DNA from 3 places in the Psychrobacillus sp. FSL W7-1493 genome. Region 2 is predicted to be linked to each of the others. Evidence: riboswitches for the same ligand, from Rfam matches in the RefSeq annotation. Region 2 holds a riboswitch; each other region holds the start of a gene.
What was found. A riboswitch is a leader RNA that binds a small molecule or an ion and turns the genes downstream of it on or off. The one in region 2 is predicted to bind S-adenosylmethionine.
Positions count from the first base shown of each region.

Region 1: it holds a riboswitch for S-adenosylmethionine, as region 2 does, so the genes downstream of both, metK (methionine adenosyltransferase) here and metA (homoserine O-acetyltransferase MetA) in region 2, are expected to answer to the same signal.
Region 3: it holds a riboswitch for S-adenosylmethionine, as region 2 does, so the genes downstream of both, MKX96_RS14730 (methionine ABC transporter ATP-binding protein) here and metA (homoserine O-acetyltransferase MetA) in region 2, are expected to answer to the same signal.

Region 1 is NZ_JBBOSB010000001.1:1,313,150-1,323,749, reverse strand. It holds gene MKX96_RS06765 (NAD-dependent malic enzyme) at 1-601, opposite strand, end outside; gene MKX96_RS06760 (DUF4083 family protein) at 870-1,058, shown strand; gene MKX96_RS06755 (hypothetical protein) at 1,298-1,582, shown strand; gene MKX96_RS06750 (IS110 family transposase) at 1,716-2,951, opposite strand; gene MKX96_RS06745 (hypothetical protein) at 3,374-3,541, shown strand; gene MKX96_RS06740 (alpha/beta hydrolase) at 3,809-4,600, opposite strand; gene MKX96_RS06735 (gamma carbonic anhydrase) at 4,711-5,226, shown strand; gene metK (methionine adenosyltransferase) at 5,439-6,635, opposite strand; SAM riboswitch class I at 6,826-6,943, opposite strand; gene pckA (phosphoenolpyruvate carboxykinase (ATP)) at 7,161-8,747, shown strand; gene MKX96_RS06720 (hypothetical protein) at 9,640-10,116, shown strand; gene MKX96_RS06715 (hypothetical protein) at 10,388-10,600, shown strand, end outside.
Region 2 is NZ_JBBOSB010000001.1:2,125,064-2,135,663, forward strand. It holds gene metA (homoserine O-acetyltransferase MetA) at 96-1,004, opposite strand; SAM riboswitch class I at 1,150-1,253, opposite strand; gene abc-f (ribosomal protection-like ABC-F family protein) at 1,338-3,206, opposite strand; gene MKX96_RS19590 (RAxF-45 family protein) at 3,315-3,467, opposite strand; gene MKX96_RS10790 (hypothetical protein) at 3,522-3,749, opposite strand; gene MKX96_RS10795 (sporulation protein) at 3,875-4,270, opposite strand; gene MKX96_RS10800 (AI-2E family transporter) at 4,276-5,472, opposite strand; gene MKX96_RS10805 (LCP family protein) at 5,540-6,490, opposite strand; gene msrA (peptide-methionine (S)-S-oxide reductase MsrA) at 6,666-7,187, shown strand; gene MKX96_RS10815 (ABC-F family ATP-binding cassette domain-containing protein) at 7,714-9,315, shown strand; gene MKX96_RS10820 (YkvA family protein) at 9,411-9,899, opposite strand; gene MKX96_RS10825 (STAS domain-containing protein) at 10,074-10,600, opposite strand, start outside.
Region 3 is NZ_JBBOSB010000001.1:2,907,492-2,918,091, forward strand. It holds gene addB (helicase-exonuclease AddAB subunit AddB) at 1-1,663, opposite strand, end outside; gene lepB (signal peptidase I) at 1,743-2,291, opposite strand; gene MKX96_RS14715 (TVP38/TMEM64 family protein) at 2,284-2,925, opposite strand; gene MKX96_RS14720 (AzlC family ABC transporter permease) at 3,060-3,743, shown strand; gene MKX96_RS14725 (AzlD domain-containing protein) at 3,745-4,053, shown strand; SAM riboswitch class I at 4,347-4,455, shown strand; gene MKX96_RS14730 (methionine ABC transporter ATP-binding protein) at 4,604-5,629, shown strand; gene MKX96_RS14735 (methionine ABC transporter permease) at 5,619-6,281, shown strand; gene MKX96_RS14740 (MetQ/NlpA family ABC transporter substrate-binding protein) at 6,293-7,156, shown strand; gene MKX96_RS14745 (M20 family metallopeptidase) at 7,174-8,376, shown strand; gene MKX96_RS14750 (CsbA family protein) at 8,686-8,937, opposite strand; gene MKX96_RS14755 (PDZ domain-containing protein) at 8,946-10,115, opposite strand; gene MKX96_RS14760 (S41 family peptidase) at 10,198-10,600, opposite strand, start outside.

The sequences.
Region 1 (10,600 bases), 810 kb from region 2:
GGTGAATATGTTTGATCGTTTCTACAACTTGGTCTGGATCACTAGTATCTAATAGAATCGGTATACCGCTCAATCCTACAAACTGATCTAACAGTACAGATTTCCCTTCCATTACAGGCATACCTGCAACAGAACCGATGTTACCTAATCCTAATATAGCAGTTCCATCCGTAACAATAGCTACAGATTTTCCGATAGAAGTAAAATATTGAGCCTTATCTGGTTCATTTACAATTTCCATGCAAACGCTAGCTACACCAGGTGTATATATTCTTTGAAGGTCTCCTAATGAACGAACGTCATATCTGCTCTTCATCGCAATCTTTCCACCTTCATGTGCTTTCAACACATCATCACTGATCGCTTGAATTTTCACACCGTTTCCAATAGCTTCTATATTACTTATAATTTTTTCAAAATCTTTTTTAGACTTGCTTGTAACAGATATGTCGCGAATAGTAGTTAAAGCACCACTTTTTAAAGTTGTAATATCCCCTATATCGCCTTCTCCCATTCCAATGGCAGTTGCTACCTTAGCAAAGTTACCAGGTTTAGAAAGTGTTTCTACTATTATATTACGAATAATATGTTGGTTTTCCATAGTTTTCTCCTAATCTCTCACTATTTTTGAATTATATGATTATAACACAAAAATTCTATTTGTTTGATAATGAAGACATTTATTATACACATAAAAGTGATAGTTAAGTAAGTGTTTATCTTATCTATTGGGAGCATGAAATTATTAATTTAGAAATAGAGATAAGGAAAATTCAAACTTACTAATATATAACCAATAACTCTTCTCTTTAAAATTACTTTTTTCACCATTATAAAGTGGTATAATTAGGAAGATATAGGAGGTCATTATGGATATTATTATGTTAATCATTATTTTGGGTTTAATCATGCTAGGAGTAATATCATTCACACTTTTTATAAGAAGAATATTAATAAATACCACACCAAGATCGTCTCATACCTCTTCTGACTCAGATATTGACAAAAAGTTGGACAAAATTATCATGTTGTTAGAAGAGAATAAATCTTCTAAATAGAAACGCTGTATCTATTTGTTATAGAGGGAAAACTTGTTCGAGCGGAGAACTACAGCGAAGAAAAACCACCAAAATTTTACTGTTCATAAAATTTTAGTGGTTTTTTATTTGACTATGTTAAAGGCTAGGGTTGGTTTTTCGTGCGTTGGTTTTGTTTGTGAAATGTTACACTTAAACTAACGCAGCAGGTTAGTTCAATAAGAAAAAAATTTAAAATAACGAAAAGAAGGAGTTATTGAATGAAGAAAAAGATTAACATAGGGTCATTTATCTTATCAATAATTTGTATTTTACTATTTCTCCTTGTTTCATTTTCAGGTCTGATTGATTATTCCGTTATGGGTACACACCCTTTAAATCTGGTTTTATATATTACATTGCTAACTTTAATTTTAGGAGTATTAGGTTTTTCAGGTATTCATGATTGGAAGGGAATGGCGAGGAGTGTAACTACAATAGTTATCACTTTGGGATTATCAGCGTTTTTGACTTTCGTTATTTTTTTCGGAAGTTTATTAAGCTAAACCAGCCAATAGTTTGTCAATATTTATTAATGAAAAACAAAAATAGTTCATGCTATACTAAATTTGTGCATGCCAAATAACCTTTCAAATTTCTACGTTTGGAAAGGTTTAGGATATTTGGATATATTTTGAACTAGGCTAGATCTTGGAAATCTGACTTGCTTTTTAATAGTGCATAAATCCAATGTAAAAGCTTATTTGCACATGCTATTACAGCCACTTTAAAGGGCTTTCCTTCTTCACGTTTCTTATCATAAAACTCACGTAACCTCTTATTTCGAGGAATGAGTTCATCTGTCGTTTTCTTCTTGCGACAATCACGAATGGCACTTTTTACGGCCATATATAAGGCGTGTCGTAGTCTACTAGAACCTCTTTTGGTAATCCGATTCAAAGTACCTTTGAATGTACCAGATTCAAAAACACTTGGATCAATTCCTGCAAAGGCAACTAATTTTTTAGGGTGATTAAACCGATCGATTTCCCCAATCTCAGAAATAATCGTTGCCGCGATTTTCTCGCCGATACCGGGAATAGATTGGAGAATCTTATATTCTTCCATGTTTTTCGCTAAAACATCTATCTCTTCTTCCAGATTGGATAGGTGTTTTTTGTATTCCAGAAGCATTTTAATATACATATCCATGCTTAAAATAAGGCTGTGGTATAAGGTTTTCTGAAATGGATTACGATTTGCGGCTGTCTTCAATTTTTCTGACTTGCTGTTTGCCCATTGTTGCGAACGGCTTTTACAGAATTCTTTTATCTTTTTTGCGATTGTTTCTTCACTAGTAGCCAATACTTCCTCTGAAGTAGGGAATGATTGGAGCGAAAGTAAGGAAACGTCTGAATACAAATCTCCAAAAACACCACAGTATTCAGGAAATACTTGGTCTAAAACGGACTGGAATTGTAGTTTGGTTTGTACATACATACCAGTAATATTTTCATGTTGTCTTGTAAGGTTACGTAAATTTAAGAGCTGGATTCCTCGTTGTTTATAAGGCTCTAGATCCTCTTTATAAAACATCTCGCAGAGATGACGAGCGTCTATGATATCCGTCTTTACTTTACGTAAACTTGAACTCTTTGCTCGATACGAAACGAGTGGATTAACCATGATTAATAAATATCCTCTCTCTTCGAAAAATTGGACAACTGGTGTATGATAATGGCCTGTAGATTCCAAAACAATCGGGGGCCTTTCTCCAGAAGCCTCTTCTATTTCTCTAATAAACTCTAAAAGAATTGTAAGCCCTTCAAGTGTATGAGCCACTTTAAAGCTCTTTTTGTACGGTTGCTTTTTCTCCAAGAATGCTTGAACCTGACTTTCGCCTTTTGCCACATCCAGACCAATTACTGGATTCATCATTATTTTCCTCCTTGTCATACAATTAACCGGTAACCCCTATTCCTCCATGTAGTATCATAGCTTCGCTTGTTATACGAGATCAGAGTCCCAACCAGCCTCAATCATGTTTCTACAAGTAGGGGGCGAACTGTTTAATTGACGGGATCATTAGCCCCACGGGTGCTTACGTTCTACCCCGGCTACCGCAATCATATATCGATATAAAAAAAGGTCAACCAGAAATATCTGGCTAACCTTATAATACGAACGGGTGCTTTAGCAAAATATGGCCATCATTTTGGATGGTCTATTTTTATGTCCAAAACGTTAAGTTGATCTCAGATATGCATTGTGAAATGTTACACTTAAACTAAAGGCGAAGGTTAGTTTAATAGAAAGTGTTAAAATAATGGAAATGTTTATGGTGAGGTGATATAAAAATGAAAGGTTATCTATATGGGGTATATGCTCTAATAATTGCAATAATCTCGATGTTTACAGGAGAAATAGTAACATTTATTATGCTTGGATTTATTTTAATAAGCCTTCAAAATATTCATTTTACTTTAAAGAAGATACTAGAAGTTAACCAGAAGAAGATTGACTAACGGGTGCTTTCCAAAGTAAAATGAGCCAGGAGAAAAATATCCTTGCTCATTTTTTAAGTCTATTTAAAATCAAACTTTACCTTTAACATAGCCTTTTATTTCTAAGGTGGCTTTGTCCTAGCCTCATATTAATGTTTATAATATTTTTTTCAAATGATGGATTATTCGTTTGTATATTTTGAGGAATTGTAATTCAAATTATACATGTCCTTCGTTTCGTTTAAAGCATTTCTATTAGAACTTCAGTTTCTAGTGGTTAGTTAATTATTACACGATATAACCAATGGATCTTAATACATTATTAATGAAGGAATGAGAATAAGTAAATATTTCTTCTCTTTCTGGCTCTAGATACAAGTCATGAAAGCAATTCTTCCATTCCTTAAATTGATAATCCGATAACTCTTGTTTTTTCAGCCATACTTTAGCTGCAGTTGTATCCGTAATTTTATCTCTTTCCCCTGTCATCAATAGCAAAGGAACATTAGGAATAGATTCATGATATTGACTTACCGTTTTCATCTCATTTTCCAGCTCTTTATACCAGCCATGTGAAATTATTGTTCGATAATAAGGATCATCAACTAGATTTTGATAAGCGCCGTAGTTTCTAGTGAGTTCCTTGAGCTGAATATCATGGTTTATCTTTTGCTGCACGGAGATTTTAGCTAAAGTCTTCGTCCATTTAGATGGAAGCTTGTTTAACTGTAGCCATGGAGATGTCAAGATAACACCTGCATACTGGACCTCTATTTTATGTAACATTTTCATCACCAGGGTTGCCCCAAGACCATGTCCAATTATGAATATAGGAAGATCATAGGAAACTGCCACCTGTACTGCTTGTTTTATGTATTCTTTGTAAAGATCAAAAGATTCATCATGAATGGTTTTTGCTCTCACCAACTCCCCATGTCCTGGTAGATCTCCCATTACTATATGGCAATTAGAGCTTCTCAATTTTTCGATTAACCAAGCATAGCGTCTGTGATGTTCATAGGCACTATGAACAATTATTACTACTGCTTTTGCTTTTTCATCTGATTCCCATTTCCACATGTTCAACATACCTCATTTCTAAAACACTCTCCACGTACTATTTATTTCCTTCTTCCCATTTGTTTGATAGGATTAATTATATTCTAATAAAATAAAGGAGTGTGTCTATTTTGATTTATCCTTACAAAGATAAGAAACCTTCGATTGATGAATCAGTTTATATTGCTGATTATGTCACAATTACAGGGGATGTTACAATCGGACCAGAGACTACAATTTGGTTTAATACGGTAATTAGAGGGGACGTTGCCCCTACTGTGATCGGAAGTAGAGTAAGCATTCAAGATTTAAGTTGCCTACACCAAAGTCCCAATAACCCACTAATCATTGAAGATGAGGTCACTGTCGGCCATCAGGTCACTTTACATAGCTGCACAATACGTAAAGGTGCATTAATTGGCATGGGTTCCATTATATTAGATGGCGCTGAAATAGGTGAAGGTGCTTTTATTGGAGCAGGAAGCTTGGTTCCCCAAGGCAAAAAAATTCCACCTAATACGCTTGCTTTTGGAAGTCCAGCAAAGGTTATACGAGAACTAAATGAGGAAGATAAAAAAGATGTCCAACGAATTATTCATGAGTATGCTGAAAAAGGACAATATTATAAATCAGTAAAACCAATTTAAAATTTTTTAAGAAACTAAAGCATTCTTATATTTTATATAATTTATACCCATTAATCCATTATGAGTAAACGCACCCAATTATTAATCTCCTTTAAATACACTTAGTTTTCAGATCATCTGTATAAAAGTATAAAAAGAACAGAAGGTATTAAGAGATCAATCTCTTAATACCTTCTGTTTTTATAAGAGGCATTCTGTAATAGAAGACTCTTTTATAGACCAGCTTTTTGCTTTAATAGCTCTGCTTTGTCTGTTCTTTCCCATGGTGCATCAATATCTGTACGTCCAAAATGTCCGTAAGCAGCAGTTTGCTTGTAGATTGGGCGACGAAGGTCTAACATTTTAATAATGCCAGCTGGGCGAAGGTCAAATAGCTCACGGATATAAGTTACCAAATCTGCTTCGGATACTTTACCTGTTTCAAATGTATCAATAGCAATTGATACAGGCTGTGCTACACCGATTGCATAAGCAAGCTGTACCTCACAACGATCAGCAAGACCAGCTGCAACAATATTCTTTGCCACATAACGAGCTGCATAAGCTGCAGAACGGTCTACTTTTGTTGGATCCTTACCAGAGAAAGCTCCTCCTCCATGACGAGCATACCCACCGTAAGTATCTACGATAATTTTACGACCTGTCAAACCTGCATCCCCTTGTGGACCACCGATAACAAAGCGACCAGTCGGGTTGATAAAGTACTTTGTTTCGTCTGTTATTAAATTAGTAGGAACTACTGGTTTAATCACATGCTCTTTTAAATCTCTTTGAATTTGTTCTAACGTTACTTCCGGATGATGCTGTGTGGAAATAACAATCGTATCGATATGAACTGGATTGTTATTTTCGTCATATTCTACTGTTACTTGTGTTTTACCATCTGGTCGTAAGTAATCTAATGTTTCATCTTTACGAACCTCAGCTAATCGGCGAGCTAGTTTGTGGGCTAGGCTAATTGGAAGTGGCATAAGCTCTGGTGTTTCATTACAAGCATAGCCAAACATTAAACCTTGGTCCCCAGCTCCGATTGCTTCAATATCAGAATCAGACATCGAACCTTCTCGAGCTTCTAGTGCTTGGTCAACTCCCATAGCGATATCAACCGATTGCTCATCGATAGCTGTAAGAACTGCTGACGTTTCTGAGTCAAAACCATATTTAGCTCGCGTATATCCAATTTCTTGAATAGTAGCTCGCACTACTTTTGGAATGTCTACATAAGTAGAGGTTGTGATTTCTCCAGCAACTAAAACCAAACCTGTAGTAACTGTTGTTTCACAAGCTACACGAGCGTTTGGATCTTCCGTTAAAATCGCATCTAAGATAGCATCTGATATTTGGTCACAAATTTTATCTGGATGACCTTCTGTTACCGATTCCGATGTAAATAATCGTCTTTGTGTCAAAAAATTCCCTCCTATGTCCTGCGAGATTTCTCTCAGGAATTGATACGGTACTCATTCCCATGTCAAGCCTATAGTAAACTTGAAGCCGTTTCGGACTTGGCACACAAGGATTTAGGGCGATGTAATATAAAAAAACCTCTCACTCACGTAGTTACATGAGGAAAGGGATTAATATCATAAACACCTTTCACTCTTATCAATCAAGGAATTTCACCTTGTATCAGGTTTGGCACCTTTGTAACTTAAGTACAATTACAGGTTGCCGGGTTTCATAGGGCCTGAACCCCTCCACACGCTCGGAATAAGAGTATCCGTTCAATTCACCATCATACGTATATTAGCAAAATAAGTCAACAGGTAAATTTGTTATTTATTCACAATTACAAAAAAAAATCATTTTTTGAGCTTTAATTAGTGTAGACTATTTAGTTTAATGTGTTATACTATTTCACATATCAACGAAAAATCCTCTTTATGATGTTTCCGTGAAGAGCTAAAAACTTTAATAAAGGATGGTAATACTATATGAATTCAATCGATACTGTGAGCGAACTGAACGAATTGTTAGCTGGTAACAACATTAGCCTGCAATTATCAGTACCACAATTAGTGGAAAAAGCTACGTCAAGAGGAGAAGCAGTACTAACTTCCACTGGAGCTGTTAAAGCAGAGACGGGCAAATATACAGGACGTTCTCCAAAAGACAAGTATATTGTTGATGAACCTATCTCAAAAGACAAAATCGATTGGGGATCTGTAAACCAACCTATCTCATCTTCGCACTTTGAAGCATTATATTCAAAAGTTATGAACTATTTAAAGGAAAAAAATGAACTATTCGTCTTTAAAGGATACGCTGGAGCAGACAAGGATTCACGTTTAAGCATTCAAGTTATCAACGAATATGCTTGGCACAACCTTTTTGCTCATCAGTTATTCATTCGTCCTTCTGAAGAAGAATTGTTATCTCATAAAGCAGACTTCACTGTAATTAGTGCACCGAACTTCAAAGCAAATCCGGCTGTTGATGGAACTAATTCAGAAACGTTCATCATCGTATCCATGGAAAAACGCATCGTTTTAATCGGTGGTACGGAATACGCAGGAGAAATGAAAAAGTCTATATTCTCTATTATGAACTATTTATTGCCTGAACAAAATATTTTACCAATGCATTGCTCAGCTAACGTTGGAGAAAAAGGCGATGTAACATTGTTCTTTGGTCTTTCAGGTACTGGAAAAACTACCTTATCTGCTGATTCAGGAAGAAAACTAATTGGTGACGATGAGCATGGCTGGTCAGATAATGGCGTATTTAATATAGAAGGCGGTTGTTACGCAAAATGTATCGACCTAACAAGAGAAAATGAACCACAAATTTTTGACGCTATCAAATTTGGTACAGTTTTAGAAAACGTAGTTGTAGACCCTACTACTCGTACTGCTGATTATACTGATAGCTCTTTAACTGAAAATACTCGTGCAGCTTATCCAATTCAATATATAGATAATATTGTTGATCCATCTGTTGCTGGTCACCCAAATACAATCATCTTCTTAACTGCAGATGCATTTGGAGTGTTACCTCCAATCAGTAAGCTTACTAAAGAGCAAGCAATGTATCACTTCTTGAGTGGATTCACTTCTAAGCTTGCTGGTACAGAGCGTGGAATTACTTCTCCACAGCCTGCTTTCTCAACATGCTTCGGTTCTCCGTTCCTACCATTACATGCAACTGTGTATGCTGAAATGCTTGGTAAGAAAATCGATGAGCATGGAGCACAAGTATTCTTAGTAAACACTGGCTGGACTGGTGGAGAATATGGTGTAGGAAGCCGCATGAAGCTTTCTTACACGCGTACGATGGTTCGTGCTGCAATCGAAGGTAAATTAACTGATGTGGAAACAACTAAAGATGCAGTATTTGGATTAGATATTCCTACTAGCATTGACGGAGTTCCTTCTGAGGTATTAATCCCTCGTAACGCATGGGAAGATAAAGCTGCTTATGATCAAAAAGCGTCTGAGCTAGCTCAATCCTTCCGCGAAAACTTCAAAAAGTTTGGAACTGTCTCTGAAGAGATATCATTAAAAGGCGGTCCTACTGCTTAATACACTTTAAACTTAAGAAGCTAATACAATAAAGCCTACTTCTAAAAACGAAAAGCTCTGTCAATTTTACTCTGAATGTAAAATTGGCGGAGCTTTTTTTGATAAAAAAATGTTATAAATGTCTAATGGGTTTGTAGTTGGAAAGAAAACAACGAAAAACATAGTGCCGTTTAGATGTGTGTTATTTATTGTAAATTTTTATAAACAAAAGAAAATTATGTTAGAATGTATTTAAGATTGTAATTAATTTGGAGGTGAAATTAATCTAAGTTGACACTCTTAATAATTATTGGAGCTTTTTTAATGCCGATATTAGCTATTATTTTTTGTCTTAACCTAGTAACAATCATAAAAAAAGTAAAGAGCGACGAATCTACTACTAAAAATACATTTTGGATGACAACGTCTTTTATACTAATTGTATGGAGCATGTCTCTTAGCGCTATATTCAGCTTTACTACCAATCCCCAATAAGAATATCCTTTTAAACACCGGTACTAGCCTTTTTTAATAAAATGATAAAATATTTAAAGAAAAAAACGCTTAAATTCTGAGCGTTTTTACTGTTTTCATAAAGATATTGTTGAAATATATGCTGTTTAAGCCAATTATCCTCTATACTCAGCTAACTATTTCCTAGGAAATCCCCTCTCCTGCATCGCTTATGCTTGGACTCCGATCTTAAAGCTTAGCACTATATCTTAACTAGAATATTTTCAAAAGAGTTTGAAGAAACCAAAAGGCAGAGTATATACCAATAAATTAAATAAAAGGTTATTTATGTTTACACATTAATTACTCATAAAGACTCGTTAATGTAAGTGATCCTCTTAATAAGGGCAAGGATGTACACTAATCTCTTAAAATTTCACGAAAGATGGGAGTATCATAAATGAAAAAATGGTTGTTGCTAATGTTATTTTGCGTCACCTTAGGTCTATCTGCTTGTTCTCAAGGTGAAGAAGACACACTGAAATATTTGGGGGTTATTAGTGAGGGAAAAGTTTTGGGTTATGAATACACTGTAATAAAAGAGCAGAATAATTATTTATGGAAGATAGGATACAAAGAAGATATAACGATTATCGAAGAGAGTACTTACAATAAAGAAGATTTATTAAAATTTAGGAATGCTGTAATTGACAGTAAATTGGTATTATCAAAACTTATTATATCGGTATCATACTTACTAATTGTTACTATAACAACATTTCTCCTTTATAAAAAAAATAGAAAGATGCTTAAAGATGCCAGTGCAGTGATAACTATTTTTGTAGGCATTGCTGTATATATTGCATTTAAAGCGTCATTTGATTTAAATAGTTTATTACACGACATTAAATACTTCTATTTAATCCTTACTATTTAAATTAAAATGTGAATGTCAATCGTCTTTATCATACGTACAACTCCACATGAAAGAGGTTATGCTAATGAGTATGAATGCTACCTTTCTACTCCGTTTTAAGTTTTGACCGCCATTTTTACTAAGAAAAAACAGTCTTTGTATGCAGGAACAGAGGTTGTTAAGAGATAAAACTTTAGTGAAATAAGGGGGAATTCGATTGAAAAAACTCTGCTTACGAATATTCGCAATGGTGCTGATATTAGTCATCACAGGCTGTTTCTAGCTTGAACCTATGACTTTTGAGGGAATTTACTCAGGAGACTTATCAGAAGTATCCAAAATAGAGATTAGACACGGTAATGGAGAACTTAAAGAAATTACAGATCAATCAATTATAAACTCTTGGCTTGATAGTATAAAAAACATCGTATTTGAGCCTTCTACAAACCAAGAGGGGCATGTTGGTTATCTGTATAATGTAAGCCTTTTTGAAAAGGAAATTTTA
Region 2 (10,600 bases):
ACGTCGCCGCCCTCCGCTGCAATCAATATATATAATGTTCACTTTTAATCTTTAAAATGCTTTTTATGAAATTGACTCATATATAATTTTTCTATTTACTCCCAGTTATAAGGAGTAGCCTGATAAACATAGTAATTCAACCAATTAGAAAATAATAAATGTGTATGTGCCCTCCATGTATTTAATGGCTTATTAGAGGGATTATTATTTGGGAAATAGTATTTGGGCATCTCAATATCTATTCCTTTAGTTATGTCTCTATGATATTCCTCTGCTAATGTGTGCGCATCATACTCTAAATGACCAGTGACCATCACCATTTTATTGTCGTTCGATTTTACAAGAAACACACCTGCTTCCTCCGAAGTGGATAAAATAGTTAGTCGCTCATGCTTTTCTATTTCTTCTTCAGATACAGAAGTGTAACGAGATACGGGAGCATTAAACTCTTCATTAAATCCTCTTATTAAATTCTCCACTTGGTCAGTTAATATATGCCGATACACTCCCGAGCATTTACGAGAAAGTGTGAATTTATCTATACCAAAATGATAATACAGTGCAGCCTGCGCGCCCCAACAAATATGTAAGGTGGAGGTAACATTTGATTTAGACCATTCCATTATTTCCTTCATTTCATTCCAGTAATCGACCTCCTCAAATAGCAACTGTTCTACTGGAGCACCAGTGATAATCATCCCATCAAACTTTTTTTCTCTTATTTGATCAAATGTCGTGTAGAAAGTATCCAAATGGGTTTTGCTGGCATTCTTGGATTCATGCGTCGCTGTATTCATAAAGGTTATATTCACTTGTATTGGGGTATTCCCCAGAAGCCTTAATAGCTGAAGCTCCGTTTTTTCCTTCTCAGGCATTAGATTAAAAATAATAATGTTAAGTGGACGGATGTCCTGCTTGTAAGCACGCTCTTGATCCATGAGAAAAATTTTCTCTTCTTTTAACAGCTTAGCTGCAGGTAATTGTTTCGGAATATTGATAGGCAATGACTTTCCCCTCCCAATGAAATGTGCAAGAGCACCTGTGATTTCGCCTCAAACTAAGTAGGAAATCGAACAGGAGCAAGGCAATTATTAAAATAAATACCTCTCTTTCCATGTAAGAAAAGAGAGGCAGGAATTTGCTAACTAGCTCTTATCTTCCAAGATCGTCTTGTTAGGAATTAGCACCTTTCTGTACAACAGAGGTTGCCGAAGTATCACAGGGCCTAATCCCTCCACTTCTCTTGATAAGAATATTAAATTATTTAAATTATTCGTTAATAAGTTATATTAGCACGCTCTATTACTTATATCAACCCATTTTGAAAAGTATTCGGGTCATTCTGCTAAATCTAGCCATTTCTCCAATAATTGCTCCAATTGCTCCTCTACCCGAAGTTTTTCCAAGCTTAATGCCTCATAATTTTCCCAATCATTCTCTATGCTAATTTGTTTAGTTAGCTCACCTATAACATTTTCGAGCTCACTTATTCGCTTTTCCAAAGGAATTTCCTTTTGTTGTTTGGCAGGTATTGCTTCTTTTAATGGCTGATTGATTATTTCTTTCCTAGTATTTTCTTTCGAGCAAAACTCATTCCATTTTTCCCTTGCCCATTCGTAAGGGCCTTCAAATGTGGTAAGCTCGCCATGCTCTAGCCAAGCAGTCCTTGGAAATAGTTTATTTAGAAAATATCTATCGTGAGATACAGCAATAATAGTCCCTGTAAAATCATCTAGCGCTTCCTCTAATACTTCTCGTGAATCAATATCAAGATGATTCGTTGGCTCATCTAATATGAGACAATTTATGTCTTGATGCATTAGCTGAGCAAGACGGAGTCGCATTCTTTCTCCTCCGCTTAAATCAGCAATTCTTTTAAAAACATCCGCCCCATAGAACATAAACTTCGCTAAAATGTGTCGAGCCTCTCCTTCTGCCACATTTACTTCTGCTCTAAAAATATCTATTAAGCGAGCTTTTGGATCTGTTATTTCGAAATGTTGAGAAAGATATCCATGGCGCACATTACTACCAAATCGAGCTTCACCCGAATCTATTAACTCTACTCCTCTAAGAATATTCAAAATGGTAGTTTTACCCGTTCCATTCCTACCAACGATTGCAAGACGGTCCTTCCAATATACATGAAGCTCTGCACTGTTTAATAACATTTTTTCACCAAAGCTTTTGAAAGCCTCTTCCATTATGACAACTTCTTTTCCGCTTCGGGGTGCCGCGTCAAAAGATAGACTCATTTTCTTAGGATCTATTAGAGGTTTACGAACCTTTTCCATCCGCTCTAATGCCCGTTCCATATTCCTCGCCTGACGGTGTAAACTCGCATTTGGAGGAACTGCTTGGTTAGCCCAAATCCTTAACCTCTTTATTGCTTCTCTCATTTTCTTTATCTTTTTTTGTTGCTCCTCATACTGTTGAAATTCACGAGTAAGTTTTTCTTCCTTTTCGATTAAAAAAGAAGAATAATTACCATGATATTTCGTAAGCATACCATCCTCAAGATCTGCAACTTTTGTAACTACCTTATCTAAAAAATATCGGTCATGTGAAATAATAACAACTGTACCTGTATAACTAACTAAATACTCCTCTAACCACTCTATTGCAAACAAATCCAAATGATTAGTCGGCTCATCCAACAGTAAAAGGTCTGGCTTGGTTAATAGTAGCTGTCCAAGCATTATTTTCGTTTGCTCTCCACCACTTAAACTTGAAAATGGCTGTTCTACAAAACCACCTAGTTGTAGCCCTTCAACTACTTTATCAATTTCGGAATCAATCGTATATCCGCCCTGTAACGTGAATTTTTCTTGTATGTCTCCATACTGCTTTAGAAGTTTTTCCATTACCTCAGCATTTACCTCTGCTAGTTCTTTTTCAAGTATACTCATCTTTTTCTGTAGTAGCATAGTATCCTCGAAAGCATCGTATAACAGGTCTTTTCCTTTAACGCTTTCTGAAAAAGTAGGAATTTGGGCTAAATAACCTATTTTCGCTCCCTTTTTAAAAGTGATAATTCCATGATCAGGTTTTTCAATACCCGCTATTAGCTTAAATAGCGTTGTTTTCCCACTCCCATTTCGTCCAACTATTCCTAATTTGTCCCCCATTTTAATATCTAAAGACAGATCCTCAAATATAAGATTACCACCAAGCATTTTACTTATTTCCTGTATTTTGCATATCATTATGTTTCGCTTCCTCTCCAAATTATTGCTGGAAGCATTTTTCTGCATACAAAAAGACTGCTCGAATAAGCGAGCAGTCTTCTAATGTGGTTCAGAAAGAATGGCTTATCAGCTGTGAATTTCATGTAATTGTCTAAAAAAGGACAGACTGGTCCCGTTAGTAGCAAATCCATGAGTAATCGCACATGATGTGGATAAAAACTCCAATATAAATCCATGTGCATTCACAGTGTTTTTCATTCTTCCTTCACCTCCGTCCATTAATGTAAGATTATTTTAACATATTCCATTATTTAGTACAATGTGAATTTTTATTTATTCGTAACCTTCTAATCCCTCTAAGCCAGGATCATTTAACTCATTCGTATTTGGCATTCCTGCATCGTTTTCTTTATTTACTTCTGCATTTCCTGACTCAGGCCCATAATTTTGCCTATTATTATCAATGATTTCAGGCGGTGGAAGTTCATTGGATGTGCGGTCTTCACCGCAGGCACTCAAGGGCAACAAAGTAAAAATCAATATAGCTATAATTTTTTTCATGTCATACTCCTTTTGATACTGCAACTAAAAATGACAAGCTGCAATTCCTTTTCACATAGAATGGACCAATCCAATCATTTTATCCACAAAAAAACCAGCATTAAAAATGCTGGTCTTTTTGCTAATTATTCTTCAATGTCGAAATGTATCTCATCTTCATCGTTATATTCAGAGCCATTTTCAAACAATACAGTCGTTCTCAATATAAGCGTTGTCATTTCCTCTGCACCATCTGGAAGCCATCTTTCATCTGGCATGATTTCAAAAGGAATCATTTGCATATCCTTTGAAGCTACTGTGCCTACCAGTTCTATAGAATGCTTGGAAACAACTTTGGGAGCTTCTCCATTAATCACTTTAAAGACTTCTAACTTAATATTCTCGATTTGCTCATAGTCATGAACTCCATCAATATAAATCGTACCTGAAAGATTGATCCCATGTTCAATATAAGGATGATCCACCACAGTATCAATCTTTATGGATTTCACTTCAATACTGGAGTTGAATTTTTTGGCCATTATTCTCATTCCACCTTGTTATTTGTGTACTCATAGTGTTTTTCAACAATTGGTTCAAATTTATTGTACCTCTTTTTAAACATTGTGTAAAAATGGGAAACGATAACTTTTAAAATAGCATAGCCAGGTATCCCCAAAATTACTCCAGGAACTCCGAACATCGCACCAGAAGTAATCAATACAAAAATTATTGTAATCGGATGCACATGCAATGATTTGCCCATAATTTGTGGCGATATAAACTTCCCTTCAATTAACTGAACAATTGTCCAGACTACTGCAAGTTTGATAAGCATGAAAGGAGAGGTAACTAAGGCAATAATTGCAGCCGGAGTTATCGCTATAACTGGACCTAAGTATGGAACAACGCTCGTAACCATTGCTATAACACCCAACAATAATGCATAATCCATCCCAATGATGGTGAAACCAATAAAGATCATAATACCTATACACATAGAGACAAGAATTTGACCCTGAATATACGAGCTGATCTGCTTATCGATGCTAGAAAAAACCGACTTTATGTCATCTCTCATGCGGGGTGGAAAAATTTTTAGTACATAAGCAGGAAGCTTTTCCCCATCCTTTAAAAGATAGAATAAGATAAAAGGAACAGTAACGATTGCCAGTATAAAGCTAGTTAATATACCGATAACAGAGGAAATTCCTGTTGCAATTCCTGTAAAGGTTTCCTGGAAAAATGCACCTAGCTCCTTCGGTAAATCATACAGAAGATTAGCAACATCTGTTTCTATTTGCAAATAGTACGTGCTTATAAGAGAGTTCGTTCTCAAGAATGAATCTAAGCGGGTTAAGACTTCTATAAAATAACCTGGAAGCTCTTCTGCCAATTTAAAAAATTGAGCTTTTAAAAATGGAAACACTAAGAAAACTAATAAGGTAATAATACCAACTAAAGCTAAGAAGATGAGTAGTATACCAATCACTCGTTTAACTTTAATTTTTTCTAGCATACGCAATATTGGTCTAAGTAAATAATAGATGATGACTGCTAATATGATTGGTAGGATGACATTCCCTAGAAAAACGGTTAATGGGACAAATATGAAGGAAATTTCATCATAAATCATGATAATTAAGCCAATCATTAAAAGCAGTATAAGCGTAAATATAGTATTACGACCACCTAAAAATTTTATGTATCTAGTTGAGAAAAAAGAAGGTTTTTCAGGTTCCAATTTTACATAACATCCTTTCCTAACTTAATTTTACGAATGAATAAATTTTATCGCAAATTTAAAAGTCCTATTCCCCTAAAAAATCTTCTATGGCCTTTCTATTCTGATCCTCGTCAATCACTAAAACATCTCCTGCGTGACTATAGTTCTTATCGTAATAGCTTCCTGGTACAGGGACAGTCATTTTATCCATTTCTAGTTTTCCACTAACTATAGCATCCATGACTCGAATAACTTTATCCTTACGTGAATAGTCTGTTTGAATATATCCTTCAGCTGCACCTATAAATTTGGGTACATTAGAAACATTTTGTATGGAGATTACCTCGTCCTTTAATGCTTCCATTACTTTTTGTTGACGGGCAACCCTTCCAAAATCACCTTCTCCGTCGGCTCGGAATCGTGCATAACCAAGTATTTCCTGTCCATTGAGCTGTTGTTCACCTTTTGTAAGTGAAACTCCAATTTTTTCAGACATATCCTTCTCTACATCCATTGTAATTCCTTCAGGAGCGAGAATATCTACCAATGATTCAAAGCTTCTAAAATCTATTAATGCATAATGATGGATAGGTATATCAAACATATTCTGAAGAGTTGCCTGCAATAATGGCACTCCGTCTAAATAATAGGCTGTATTAAGCTTATAAGACTTGTAGTTAGGTATATCCGCATAAATATCTCGCATAAATGAAATGACTTTAACGTCATTTTTTTCTTTATCCCAAGAAATGACCATCATTGTATCTGTTCGGGATCTCTCTTTCCCTCCCGCTCCGGAATCTGCTCCAAGGACTAGAATATTTTCTCGTTCACCTTTTGACCAAGCATCCCCTTCAAAGTCAATATCCTGTTTTACTTTTGTTTCATTAGCTAAATTATAGCCTTCCCGATATTGTAAAAATGAGTAAATACCAATTGTTAACCCAGCTAGTAACAGAACAGTAAGGAATACTCTTCCTTTCCGTAGTTTTTTTTTCGGTTTATATCGTCTTTCTGTATTTCTTTCTTCAGTCATATTAAATCTCCCCTTGAGCTCTTCATAGATGCTGTTTTGATGGTGCACGTATTTAGTTTCCCATATTTATATCATACTCTTATAATAACGTATTTACAGTGCGTTGGTTTCAGAATTTTGTACAACTTGAAAAGTAATGGTAAAATCATTTTACTATAATAGGAGGGATATAAAAATGATAGAAAGAGCTACGTTCGCAGGAGGCTGTTTTTGGTGCATGGTAAAACCGTTTGATACTTGGGAAGGCATACATAAGGTAACATCAGGATATATGGGTGGTCATATCGAAAATCCCACATATGAACAAGTGAAAAAAGGTAACTCAGGTCATTTAGAGGTGGTAGAAATCCAGTATGACTCCTCTATCTTCGATTATGAGAAACTACTAGAAATATATTGGCAACAAATAGATCCAACGGATGCTGGTGGTCAATTCCAGGATCGAGGCGAAAGCTATACGACAGCAATATTCGTATATAATGAAGAACAACGCATGCTCGCAGAAAAGTCTAAAGAGCAGCTAGCGGCTAGCGGTAAATTTTCCAAACCGATTGTTACGGTAATTCGAGATGCTGAAACGTTTTACGAAGCAGAGGACTATCACCAAGACTTCTATAAAAAAAGTCCTGATCATTATAAAGAAGATCTTGCTCAATCAGGACGCGTGGAGTTTATCGAAGAACATTGGGAGAAATAATTTAAACTTAACGTCAGATTTTCAAGGTAAGATGCTACAACTATGGGTGTATGGACTGCTGTCGTTCATACACTCGTAGGCATGTTCATTGCTTTCCAATGATTGGCCATCAACTATTTTATCTTCATGATTATTAAAACCTTTTCCAACTACGGTTTCTTTATCAAATCACAGAACCCATGGGTGAAGTTGGTATTAAAACTTGTTCAGATTCTGAAAGACTATTGAATGCTACCAGCTCAATTTCAAGTGAAGAACATCCGAATAAAGTGATCATTAATAAAGATAATAGATGTAACTAAAAGTATTACTGTATCCACCACGCCATACTTCTATCTTAAAACCATCAATATCTACCATAATCTCTCTCCATTAAATACACGCTGGATGGTTTCAACATTTTTAGGAATTTCCTTTAAAATATCCCACCATTAGGGTTAATATAAGCCCAACAAATCAACGTTTGATAGCTTTTGTTTGAACACCGTGCTATAATAAGAGCATTGTGAATTTTAGGAGGTATAGCATGATTGCAGTAAGTAATGTAAGTCTTCGATTTGGTGATCGTAAATTATTCGAAGATGTAAATATAAAGTTTACACCTGGTAACTGTTATGGGTTAATCGGTGCAAACGGAGCTGGTAAATCTACATTTATCAAAATCTTGTCGGGGGAAATTGAGCCACAAGAAGGTAATGTGATTATGAATCCAGATGAGCGCTTAGCGATTTTGAAGCAAAATCACTTTGAGTATGAAGAATACAATGTGCTTGAAACAGTGATCATGGGTCATAAACGTTTATATGAAGTAATGAACGAAAAAAATGCAATTTACATGAAGGAAGACTTTTCTGACGAAGATGGTATGCGTGCCGCTGAGTTAGAAGGAGAATTTGCAGACCTTAACGGTTGGGAAGCTGAATCAGAGGCAGCCATCCTTTTACAAGGACTAGGTATTCCTGATAGCATGCACCAAAAGAAACTGTCTGAATTAACTGGGTCAGAAAAAGTAAAAGTACTTTTAGCTCAAGCTTTATTTGGCAAACCAGATGTACTTTTACTAGATGAGCCTACCAACCATTTAGATATCAAAGCAATTCAATGGCTAGAAGATTTCCTGATCAACTTTGAAAATACTGTAATCGTAGTTTCGCATGACCGTCACTTTTTAAACAAAGTATGTACACACATTGCAGACCTAGATTTCAGCAAAATCCAAGTTTATGTAGGAAACTATGACTTCTGGTATGAATCAAGCCAGCTTGCTACTAAAATGGCTCAGGATCAAAATAGTAAAAAAGAAGAAAAAATTAAAGAACTACAAGCCTTCATTGCTCGCTTTAGTGCGAATGCATCTAAATCAAAGCAAGCAACATCTCGTAAAAAAATGTTAGATAAGATTGAACTAGATGATATTAGACCTTCTTCTCGTAAATATCCATATGTGAACTTCTCTATGAAGCGTGAAATTGGTAATGACGTATTACAGGTTCAAGATTTAGGTTATTCGCTAGAGAACGAAAAACTATTCTCAGGTATGAACTTCACTATGAACAAAGACGATAAAATTATCTTGTTAGGTGATGAGCTTGCTAAATCTGCTTTACTTCGTATGCTTGCAGAAGAGGAAGAGCCACAAGAAGGCTCTATTCGTTGGGGTGTAACTACATCTCGTGCGTACTTCCCATTAGACAATGCAAAATACTTTAACGGTACAGAAACTTCACTAGTTGATTGGTTACGCCAATATTCACCTGATGATGAAAGTGAAACATTCCTTCGTGGTTTCCTAGGACGTATGCTTTTCTCTGGGGAAGAAGTGAAGAAGAAACCTTCTGTCCTTTCTGGTGGAGAAAAAGTTCGTTGTATGCTTTCTAAAATGATGCTTTCCGAAAGTAATGTTTTATTGCTAGATGAGCCTACTAACCATTTAGACTTGGAATCCATCCAAGCATTGAATAATGGATTAATTGCGTTCAAAGGCGCTATGATATTCACTTCTCATGACCATCAGTTCATCCAAACGATTGCAAATCGTGTAATCGAAATCCGCAAGGACGGCTCTATTCTAGATAAACAGCTGACATACGATGAATTCTTAGAATGGAAAGAATCTCAAAAATTATAATACGTAAAAAGGGTATTCGTAAATATTTACGATACCCTTTTTTTTATATCCCATGGTACTTTTTTCGTATAAAAAAGGGTGTTAGACGTATAGTCTTACACCTTCTTAGATGTTTTTATAAAACGTCCTAGCAATGAACGTGCTGGTAATTTCCCAAGCAAGCTATCACTTGTTTCCGATACCTTTTTCATTGTATCTAACAGCTTATGTTCTCCAGCCCAATGCTCTTCTACGATTTCAGGGGAAAACTTATTTAAAAGCATATTGACAATAAATGCTGCAACAATAATATCATCCATGTATCCACCTGGTCCTATTAAGCCCTCGGGTAATATATCAATTGGAGTAATAAAGTATAGGATACCGCTACCAATAAGTGTTTTACTTTTTGCGTCAATGCGATCATCTAGCATAGATTTTATAAGTAAATGGAAAAAATCTGGAGCAAAAAGAAGGTATGGAGTAAACTTACCTAACTTGTTTGATTTGGAATCTACATATTTCGTTATTTTAGCACGTAGTTTTGTGTAAAAGTCTTGTTGCTCCTCATAGGAAGGTAATTCCTTTTTTAACTCTAAATTCATACAAAGCTCCCCTTTCTTGTTCTCACTATACCAAAAATTTTGGAAAAAGAAACTTAAATAGCACTCATTCGAGTATATTAATGAGCACTTCAAAGAGTTAGTTTTATAATTAGCCCTTTACTATAAAAAAAATCATAGTAGTAAACTGGTGAAATCTATTTATAAATATAGCTATTATTGTAAATACATTTTATCTAGTTTCAAGTATTCATTTAAAGCCTGCTGTAATGTGCCATAAGTTCTTGTATCTTTATCAAATAGCATGCCTAATCGAATCATTTGTCGAACAACCTCAGGTCTTAAACCAGTAATTACTGTTTGGCATCCCATCATTGATGTACCATAAATTGTCTTTAACAGATGTTCTATTACTTCTGTCTCCATTTCTGCTATACCTGATAAATCTATTATTAAAGTTTGGATTCTGAGTTTACTAATTTCAGTTAATACTTTTTCTTCTAGAATTGAAGTTCTATATGTATCTACTGATCCAATTAAAGGTAAAATACAAATGGAAGGTGTGATCGGTATTATTGGTACAGATAAAGTTTCAACTACTTTTTTCTGAGAGGATATCAAAGCATCTTTATAAGTTGAATAATTAATAAAAAATTCGTTTAAGAAGTTGTCAATTCTATTATTTAGCTGCTTTTCAATTTTAAAGAAGTCCTCTAGGTCCATCATTTGATCGGAATCATTCA
Region 3 (10,600 bases), 780 kb from region 2:
CCTTCTCTCCGAACATTAGAACAAATTGGTCTAGCACATCGACCCATTCATTCCATGCTTGGTCATGCTCTGTAGCCAGCAACAGCTGTCCGCTTTCCTCCTCCACTTCTTTAAGATTTTGCAGTTTTTCGTACACCTGTAATGATTCCATAAAGGTATAGAGCGCAATAGCTATATCTTTTCCTGTATTACATTCCTCCAGGGCATCTGCCAGATTCTTTATCGGCTGGATAAGAATATCTCTCGCAGCATGAATATCAGCCTGAATACTAAGCTCTTCATCCGTTTGTACCTTTGAATAGAATTCTAGGCCTCTATACTTTTTGTACACCCATCTTCGACTATCAAACCATCTATCCCCGTATATACCAAAGGACAGTACGAAATTCTCTAAACGATCTGCTCGCTCTCTCCACATCGTTTTAGGTGCATCGATCGGGAAGAAAAGATCCGTTTTAATCGCTCGGAACATCGGCTCATATTTCCAATCAGATTGAATAATTTCTAAAACTGTTCTGCTGAGCTCGATCAGAGGATGGTGAAGCATAGATTTCTTTTTACTTATGAAAAATGGGATTTCATATTGGGGAAAGGTTGTCTCTATTAGCCCTTCATAACTTTCAGTATCCCGGTGTAATATTGCCATTTCGTTATAGCGGACATTTTTAAAATGAGCTAAATCTCTAATTTGTCTAGCAACCGCATGAATCTCGGCGCGTCTATTCATTGCCTCCGTTAGCCTTAGTGCTCCGTTAGACATAATTTGAGAAGCTGGTATTTGATCGAAATTAGCTTCAATATGAGCAAGCTCTTCTGCTACGAACCGTCTTTGATCTTTAAAATGCATCGTTTCCTCTACCTGAACGTGTTCAGTCTGAGCCATTTCAATTAATCTAGCAGCTGTATTAGCAGGCTGGAAGAAAAGAGATTGCTCATCATAGGCATCTGAAAGACTCTCCATCGGCAGTGCAATAGATAGTCTCTTCACCTTTTTCATCAATGCTTGAATAATTTCTAGCTCTCGAGCAGTAAAGGAGGTGAACCCATCAATATAAATTTCTGAGGTTTCCAATAGATAGGAGTCCTTAATATTATTTGCGAGTATTGTTAAATACCCTTCTCCGTCTACATAGCTTGTCCCTAGCCTTTGTTCGATTAAATCAAGCATCATCATAATATCCGAGGATTTATCTAATAATGTTTGAGGGGCATCGACAGCCTTTAAGCTGCTAAAGGCATTGCTCATCGAAGAGGAGTCCACACAATAACGACTAAATTCCTTCAATAGCACTTCTATTTGGTCAGTGAACCCCCGTTTAGTAGATGCACGCTTAAACAAAGTAAATTCGTCCTTGTTGTCCTCTAATAAGCTACGAATAAGCATACGATAGCCAAAGCCACTAATTTCTTCTTTAGCTATACCACCTGTTTCTTGAAGAACACGCCAAGCAAGCCGTTTAAATGTACTCACTTGGGCGCGAATAATTCCAGTTACCCCTGAATCAGCGGCCATGTCATATTCACTGGAAAATGACATTTGGTCAGGTACTATATAAAAAATCGGATCTCCGAATGGAGCCGCATCTACTGATTGAACAATTTCTTGTTGTATAAACTTTGTCTTACCGGATCCAGACCGACCACTAATAATTCGTAATGACAAGCTAAACAAGCTCCTTTCCATAAAAAAAACGAATAATCTCCTACTCTCTATTGTACAAAACATAGTCAAGTGAGGGAAATTATTCGGACGTAAAATTGAAGGTGGCATCTGCCAATGGAAGGTATTTGAATTTAACCTCTCCAATAACTTCATCTTTATCTATAAAATGAAAATACCGACTGTCTAGACTGGCAATTCGATTATCTCCAAGTACAAAAAGCTTGCCTTTCGGTACCGTATTACTGCCAGTTAATTCAAGTAAATTAAAGTCTTCGGTAAAATGTTCATCTGGATTTTTATAAGCAAGATTACTTTCTAGAAATGGCTCCTTTATCTGTTTTTCGTTCACAAATAGCTCATCATTTTCATACCGGATTGTGTCTCCCGGCAACCCAATGACACGCTTTACAAAGTCTTCCTCTCCATTGTTAAAAATGATGACGTCCATACGGTTGATTGGAGAGATTTTACTAATTAATACCCTATCCTTATCCGCAAGGGTTGGCATCATCGACTTACCACTAACTTCATAATTTGTTACAAGAAACATTCTAACTACGACTACAATAGCTATAGCGATAGTTATGGCAATGACCCATTCCATTGTCTCCTGCTTAAATTTACTCAAATGTCTCTCCTCTTTTTCTCTTTCTTTTTATATTGACCCCACTTATGTCTTCTTCTACTCTCTTTTCAATTCTTTTTTCCACACGCTTTCCAATAAACCATAAGATAGCAATAATTAGGATAACAATTGCAGTTCGAACCGGTTGTGTAACAAGCGCTTTAAGATCTGAGCCGATAAAGCTAACGACAAAAATCATAATGAGCTTTCCTGAGGCTACAGTCCATAAATACGTATGTTTTTTTATATTCGATAACCCTGCTACGATATTAACCAGAGCAGATGGAGTAAAAGGGAAACAGATCAATAGGAATAGTGGTCCAAAACCATTCCTCTCTACCCATAATATTAATTTTTGTATTCTTTCATGCCTAGTTATAAAACCTAAAACTCTGGCCCGTCCATATTTACGAATAACTAAAAATACAGTATAAGCTCCAACAAAGGAACCAACCCATGATAATAAAAATCCAAACAATAAACCATAAGCAGCTACATTAGCAACGATAAAAACCACTAATGGTAAAAATGGCAGAAAGGCTTCCAGAAAGGGCAGAAAAATGCCGATAATCGGGCCAAGTGTCCGATATTCTTTTGTTAAATCAGTAAGTGTCTCAAACGATAACCAATCTGGCATGTCTCTCTCCTCCGCCTATGTATATTTATACTTTCCCCTTTTATTGTATACATAAAACTATATTCTTATAGTATAATTTTTTCATTATGTAAAAAGGATGTGAATATTTTGTGAATAGATCTTTCGCTAGCGGGATGCGGGATGGACTAAGTATCGCTATTGGTTATTTTCCCGTAGCTCTCACCTTTGGCCTATTAGCAAAAACCTCAGGATTGTCTCTTCTGGAGGCAACCGCCATGAGCATATTTGTCTACGCTGGAGCAGCCCAATATATGTCCTTAACGCTTATTACAAAAGGGGTAGACCCTATATTAATTGTATTAAATACTTTTGTAGTAAATATCCGTCACTTTCTTATGACGGCATCACTCAATGAAAAGATGCAAAGCGAGAAACGATGGATAAAAGGAATTTATGCATTTGGGATAACGGACGAAGCCTTTTCGGTTCTTGCTACTAAAAAAGGCGAGAAAATTTCCACCCCGTTTGCATTTGGTGTCGTGATTATTGCCTATAGTAGCTGGGTTGTCTTCACTGCAATTGGTCATGCGATTGGTGCAAACCTCCCTGCTTTTTTAAAAGCAGCGATGGCTATAGCTTTATATGCCATGTTCATAGGATTACTAGTCCCGTCTATGAAGGATAACCGAAAAGTAGTCATGCTAGCCCTCATTTCTGCTGTGATTAATGCTTTTTTTTACTGGACTAGCTTACTTTCTACTGGATGGGCTATATTAGTCGCAACACTTGCTTCTTCTATTCTAGTTGAAATCATCTATGCAAGAAAACAAAAAAGCTTGCCAAAAGGAGTGTTATAAATTGGGTAGTTGGTATTGGTGGATGCTTTTTGGTATGGCAGTTGTTACTTACATTCCTCGAGCATTTCCTTTAACATTTTTAGAAGGCAAGGAACTGCCACCTGTTATTTCAGGTATATTACGTAATATCCCTTTTGCTGTTTTAGGGGCATTAATATTTCCAGCAGTTTTATACATACAAGAAGGCGATATTTTATTTGGTTTTATAGGTGCAATCATTGCTTTTACTCTCGCCTTTTTATTTCAAAATGTGATGGTAGTAGTCCTTGGAACAGTTGGTTTTTTAGCAGTTTATAGCCTCTTTATATAAAGGGGTTAATTTCTTCAAAAAATTCATTTTATTAAACATGCATTTTACGAATTATGATAGAGTGGCAGCGACGTCTGATAGCTTATCGTTCACCGACGAATGCCTCCTCGTAGAGTACAAAACTTTATATTTTTAATAATTCTCTCTTAATTGTCCGTGACTTTAATAAATTTGTAATTTAAATATTGCATATTATAGTTCAAATTACCCTAATTTTGAAAACCTCTTGACTGTTATGTTTTTATTGTTTAAAGTTTAAAACAATTCTTACAACAATTAAATAGCACATCACTTTCTTATCTAGAGAAACCGAGGGATCAGGCCCTATGACGTTTCGGCAACAGGTTCAAATCTTTGAATACTGTGCCAACTCCTGCAAGCGCAATGCTTGAAAGATGAGAAAAGTTGGCTTTTTCGTAAATTCTGGAGAGCTTTCTTTTTCTTATCATTTTTAGATAAGAACAAGGAAGCTCTCTTTTTCTCGTGATAGAAAGGTAGATGACTATCTTTTGTCTGTAACGAACCAATGATGTATGAGGAGGTAATTTGAATGATCGAGTTTAAAAATGTTTCCAAGACCTTTCGTCTTGGCAAGCGGGAGGTGCATGCAGTAAAAGATGTTTCTCTAAAAATAAAAGAAGGTGAGATATTTGGCATCATAGGATTTAGTGGTGCGGGAAAGAGTACGCTGCTCCGACTAGTTAATATGCTGGAACGTCCTTCTGCAGGCTCTGTATTTATTCAGAATATCGATGTTAAATCATTGACTTCCAAACAGTTACGAGCAAGACGAAGAAATATTGGAATGATTTTTCAAAACTTTAACTTGTTCCACTCTCGAACAGTTGGCGGAAATATAGCTTACCCTCTAAAGCTAGCGGGCTTGAGTAAAAATGAAATTACAAAAAGGGTGAATGAACTTCTTAGCTTTGTCGGGCTTTCTGATAAAGAGAAAGATTATCCAAGCCAGTTGTCTGGTGGACAAAAACAGCGCGTTGGCATTGCTCGAGCTCTTGCAACATCACCTGATATTCTCATTTGCGATGAAGCAACTTCTGCATTGGATCCCGAAACTACTGCAGAAATTCTTCGCTTACTTAAAAAGGTGAATAAGGAATTTGGAATTACCATTTTGTTAATCACACATGAAATGCACGTCATTCAGTCCATTTGCGATCGAGTAGCTGTAATGGAAAATGGAGAGGTTATTGAATCAGGAGACGTATTCGATGTATTTACTGATCCACAGCATCTTACCTCTCAGCGCTTTATACGATCTGTACAACAGGATCTACCTTCTCCACAAATTTTAGAGGATTGGCGTTCTCGAGGAGGCAACGGCTTTTATCGAGTAATCTTCAAGGGCGACGTAACAAATAAAGCCATTTTATCTCAAATAACTCAGAAGCATCGCATTCATTTCAATATTGTTTATGGTTCTATACGAGAGTTACAGGAAAGGCTTTTTGGAGATTTAATCGTGTCTTTTGAAGGCGACACGGTGGCAATACAAAGTGCCATTAATGAGCTAGAGACAATCGTTGACATTCAGGAGGTGGCAAAGCATGAAAGTTGATTGGAGTACTTTCTGGCCAAGGATTGTAGAAGCTACTGGGGAAACCATTATTATGGTTATTGCCACTTTAGTATTTGGTTCTATTTTAGGAATAACGATTGGTCTTCTATTATTCGTAACACGAGAAAGAAACATTTTAGAAAACAAAATTGTTTTTCAAGTGTTGAACATATTAATCAATATTATTCGACCAATCCCCTTTATCATCTTTTTAGTGGCCATCTCTCAGCTCACTAGATTTGTAATGGGAACAACTATTGGAACTGCAGCCGCCATTTTCCCAATGACCATTGTCGCCAGCTTTTCTATAGCTCGAGTTGTGGAAAATAACTTAGTTAGCATTGATCCCGGGGTGATAGAAGCAGCGCAAGCGATGGGTGCAAGTCCATTACGAATTATATTTACCGTTTTAATACCTGAAGCTCTAGGACCTCTTATTCTCGGCTTAACCTTTATAACTGTTAGCTTAATAGACTTTTCTGCTGTGGCAGGAACAGTCGGTGGAGGCGGACTAGGCCATATAGCAATGACCTATGGATATCAGCGTTTCGATGGAAGTGTCATGCTCGTAACCGTCGTTATACTCATCGTATTAGTTCAGCTTGCCCAGTGGTTAGGTAATGCATTATCAAAAAAATTCATCAGACGATAAGGAGAATAGATATGAAAAAAATTAGTTTATTAGTAATTGCTCTTTTGGCAGCAATAGTCTTAGCAGCTTGTAACGACTCTTCAGCTGCTTCAGACAAAGATACAGTTAAAGTGAAAATTGGTGTGAATGGCTCAGATGGTGCCCAGTGGCCAATATTAAAGGAGAAAGCAGCAAATGAAGGTATTGAAATCGAGTTAATAGAGTTTGCAGACTACACTTTACCCAATAATGCCTTAGCACAGGGAGATATCGATTTAAATGCCTTCCAACATATTTCCTTCCTATCCCAATACGTAAAGGAAAGTGGAAATGACCTTGTTCCAATTGGTTCAACCATGTTTGCTCCTCTTGGCGTTTATTCGGAAAAAATTAAAGACATTAGTGAAATCAAAAAAGGCGATAAAATTGCTATTCCAGATGACCCATCTAACCAGGCTCGTGCACTTCGTTTGTTAGAGTCTGCTGATTTAATCACCCTTTCAGATAGCTTCGGGCTTTTTGGAGATCCAAGCGGCATTGTCGAAAACCCATTGAACTTAGATATTATTCCGATGGTTGCCCAACAAACACCACGAGTGTTGCCGGACGTTACTGCTTCTATCATCAATAACGGCGTTGCTGGTCAGGCTGGCTTCTCACCTGGTGAGGACCCTATATATAAAGAAGAAGGAAAGGATGAATCCATCTATCCTTATGTCAACACAATAGTAGCCCGTGGAGAAGATAAAAATAACGAAACATACACACGTATTGTCGAATTATATCAAGAAGAAGATATCCAAAAAGTTATCACCGAGGATACAAAAGGCGGATCCGCTTTAGTTATTTTAACGCAAGAACAACTAGATAAAACATTTGAAGATCTAATCAAATAAAAATAGGAGGAATACAGATGAGTATTGTAAAAGAACCAAAGGAATTATTGTTAAAGTCAATTGAGGAAAACAAAGAATTATACGTGCAGGTCAGTCAGGAAATCCATAATAATCCTGAAATCGGCAACCAGGAGTTCTTCGCTAGTGCAAAACATGTAAAGCTACTACGTGACGCCGGCTTCGAGGTAACTACTTCCGTTGCAGGCCATGAAACATCCTTCTACGCTATAAAAAAGGGAGCAAAAGAAGGGCCAACCGTAGCTTACCTTGCAGAGTATGATGCCCTTCCAGGACTAGGTCACGCATGCGGGCATAATATTATCGGAACAACGAGCGTTGCAGCTGGAATTGCCTTAGCAGAGGCCCTCCCTCTTACAGGAGGAAACGTAGTCGTTCTTGGGACTCCCGCTGAGGAAGGTGGACCAAATGGAAGTGCAAAAGGAAGTTTTGTAAAACACGGTTTCCTTAAGGATGTTGATGTTGCACTAATGATTCACCCTTCTGGTAAGACTTCTTTAACTGGTGAAACACTGGCTGTGGATCCATTAGATTTTCATTTTCATGGGAAAGCAGCACATGCATCTGGATCTCCAGAGAAAGGAATAAACGCTTTAGACGCTGTCATTCTTTTATTCAATGGCATTAATGCCCTTCGTCAGCAGCTTCCAAGCAATGTACGTATCCACGGAATCATCACCCACGGTGGAGATGCTCCAAACATTATTCCTGACTACGCTTCTGCTCGCTTCTATATCCGAGCAGAAAGCTGGAAGAAAACAGAGGAAGTAGCAGAAAAAGTCCATGCTATTGCAAATGGCGCAGCACTTGCAACAGGAGCCTCCGTACGAATTGAGCGATTCCAAAACGAGGTTCAGGACTTTGTATTAAATTCTAAATTAGATGAAATTCTTCATGAAGAGCTTGAGGCAGTAGGAGAGTTTGTCCATACAGAAAAACGAAAAGGCAAAGGATCAACAGACGCTGGCAACATCAGCTATGCTGTCCCTACTGCCCATCCACATATTAAAATTGGTCCAGATGATTTAGTAGGTCACACCATCGAGTTCCGTGAAGCTGCCAAATCCCAGCTTGGCGACGAAGCACTAATTAAGGGAGCTAAGGCTCTAGCCAATACCGGCTATCGCATCCTAACTGATGCTGAACTGCTTCACAACGTACGAAAGGAATATGAAGAAGCGCTAGCTAAGAAGCAAGATTGAGATGAATACCTGATTCGCTGAATGATAGCCTATGGTTAAATGGTGAAGTTTTGGCATTTGGGTAGAAGTGTTGCAGTAGCCGCTGAAAGTATTGTACATGGGCAAAGTGTTGCGGGAATGACTTCAAGTGTTGCGCATTTTACCCGAAGTGTTGCGCTAAATGGGAAAGTGTTGCACTTACGGCTTGAAGTGTTGCACCAATCCAAGTATCTCACTTTACCAATTGACTTCCTCTTGCCCCCCCCTGTTTGAGGAAGTCTACTAAACTATTAATTTCCATCAGTCGATAGGTAAAAAAAAATCCGCCCTTTATGGGGCGGATTTTTTGTCGCGCGCTTTCATATAGCTAGCATACCAAAATCCAAATGTCAGAGATGCAGCATCTAATATATAAATCCACCAACGATGAGTATAGCCTGCATACACAGATGCTGCGAAGAGAGCGACTGTTAGTAGCAAGGCCACATATCGATTAAAGGTAATTCGAGTAAATAGCACAACTAACAAAGCAGGTGCAACAATCGCAAGTATCACTTGTGTTGGTATAGATAAAGTTTCCATTGTTTCTCCTACCTTACTAAGATTAATCCTAGTCTGTAATGGTCATGTCTAAACAAAACATGCTGTCTCAATCGAAGCTCTCCATTATGATCCAATACTTCTAATCTACAATGGGCTGCATTGATTTGAACAGCTTCATAAAGCTCTTGCTCATCTGTTACTTTTTGTCCGTTTACTTTAACTATACATTCTCCAATTTTTAAGCCCATCTTTTCTGCTGGAGAGTCGGAAAGCACACCAGCAATCATTACCCCATTTGATTGCGGAGACACAGCAAAGGAGCCATTACGCTCTCTTCTATACTCAACAAAGGATATTACTAGTCTTCCTATTACTCCCAACGCCAAAGCTATTAGACTGATAAGTGGTTCTATATAGCCTACCGCTGCTACAACTGTCACGATTATTCCTAATTGCCACACCTTTTTTCCGTACATAGGGAAAAAATTCTCTGCCAGCGAATGTCTGCTTTTTTGTTGAAAGCCTATTACAAAAGGGAACAATATTAAAGAAAATGTAGACTCTCCTAAAGTAAACTGTGGCCAAAACGGTAGATATGTATGTATAACATCTCCAGGTATGACTAATAGAATCGGTAACAACCAAAGTCGTTTAGTAACATATTCCATTGCCTCGCTGCCTCTTGCCGTTTTAACCAATCTAGGCGAAGCATTTGTCGCTCCATGCTTTTGGATAATATAACCCTCTGCTATCAGCAATAAACCTGCTAAAATAGCAATTGGAACAATGACTTGTCCATCTATATCTTGTCCAACAATCTCCCATGAAAATATTTCATAAGACCAATCATAGAAAAACATGATATAAAAAGTAGCTACCGCTAAGGCAATTGCATAAATTGCAGAACCGGCCTGATACATAAAGAGTAGAACAAATAAAATCATCCATACACTATAAACCATTAACCAACTGGACGGTATAACCAATCCAACCGCCACACTAATTACAGATATAATAATTGCCCATACATAACCATCTAGCAAAAAATGCTTGGCCTCTGTCCAACCCCAAAGTATTCTCGCTCGAAATTGTTTTCTCTCTCTCTTCACCCGAAAGTATCCGATTAATACAGAAAAAAGAAGTGTTATATAAACAGCTGGATGAAGGAAGAAACGTCCAATCCCTTTTGCCAATTCTATTAATATTTCTTGTACCATACGAATCCTCCTCGCTTACAACATAGTCTTCCTATTATTGTAACAAACGAGGAGAACTTCCGTATAGGTTTATTGTCTCAAGTTACTTATTTAAGGTGTGAATTATATAACTTACACCCATTTGAAGCTGCTGATCATTCTCTTTGCGCGCCTTATACTCATTAATTGTGTTCGTTAAATCCTGAAAGAACGTCTCATCTAGCTTCGAATTAATTTCTAGTTTATTTTGCTCTCTATATTTATCTATGGCTTCAACAGTAGCTTCATCAAAATAACCGTCCTTGCGTGATATGTTGTAGCCTAATCCACTAAGAATTTGTTGTACGTACTTAATTTCATCTCCATAATCTCCTTGGTGGAACTCACCATGATAATATTTAATATCTGTATTGAATAACTCATCCTGCTCTACCTTCAAATCTGCCTCTATCCCCTTATGATGAATCCATTGTTGCTTTGGAGTTAACCACTTATGGGTAGAGATT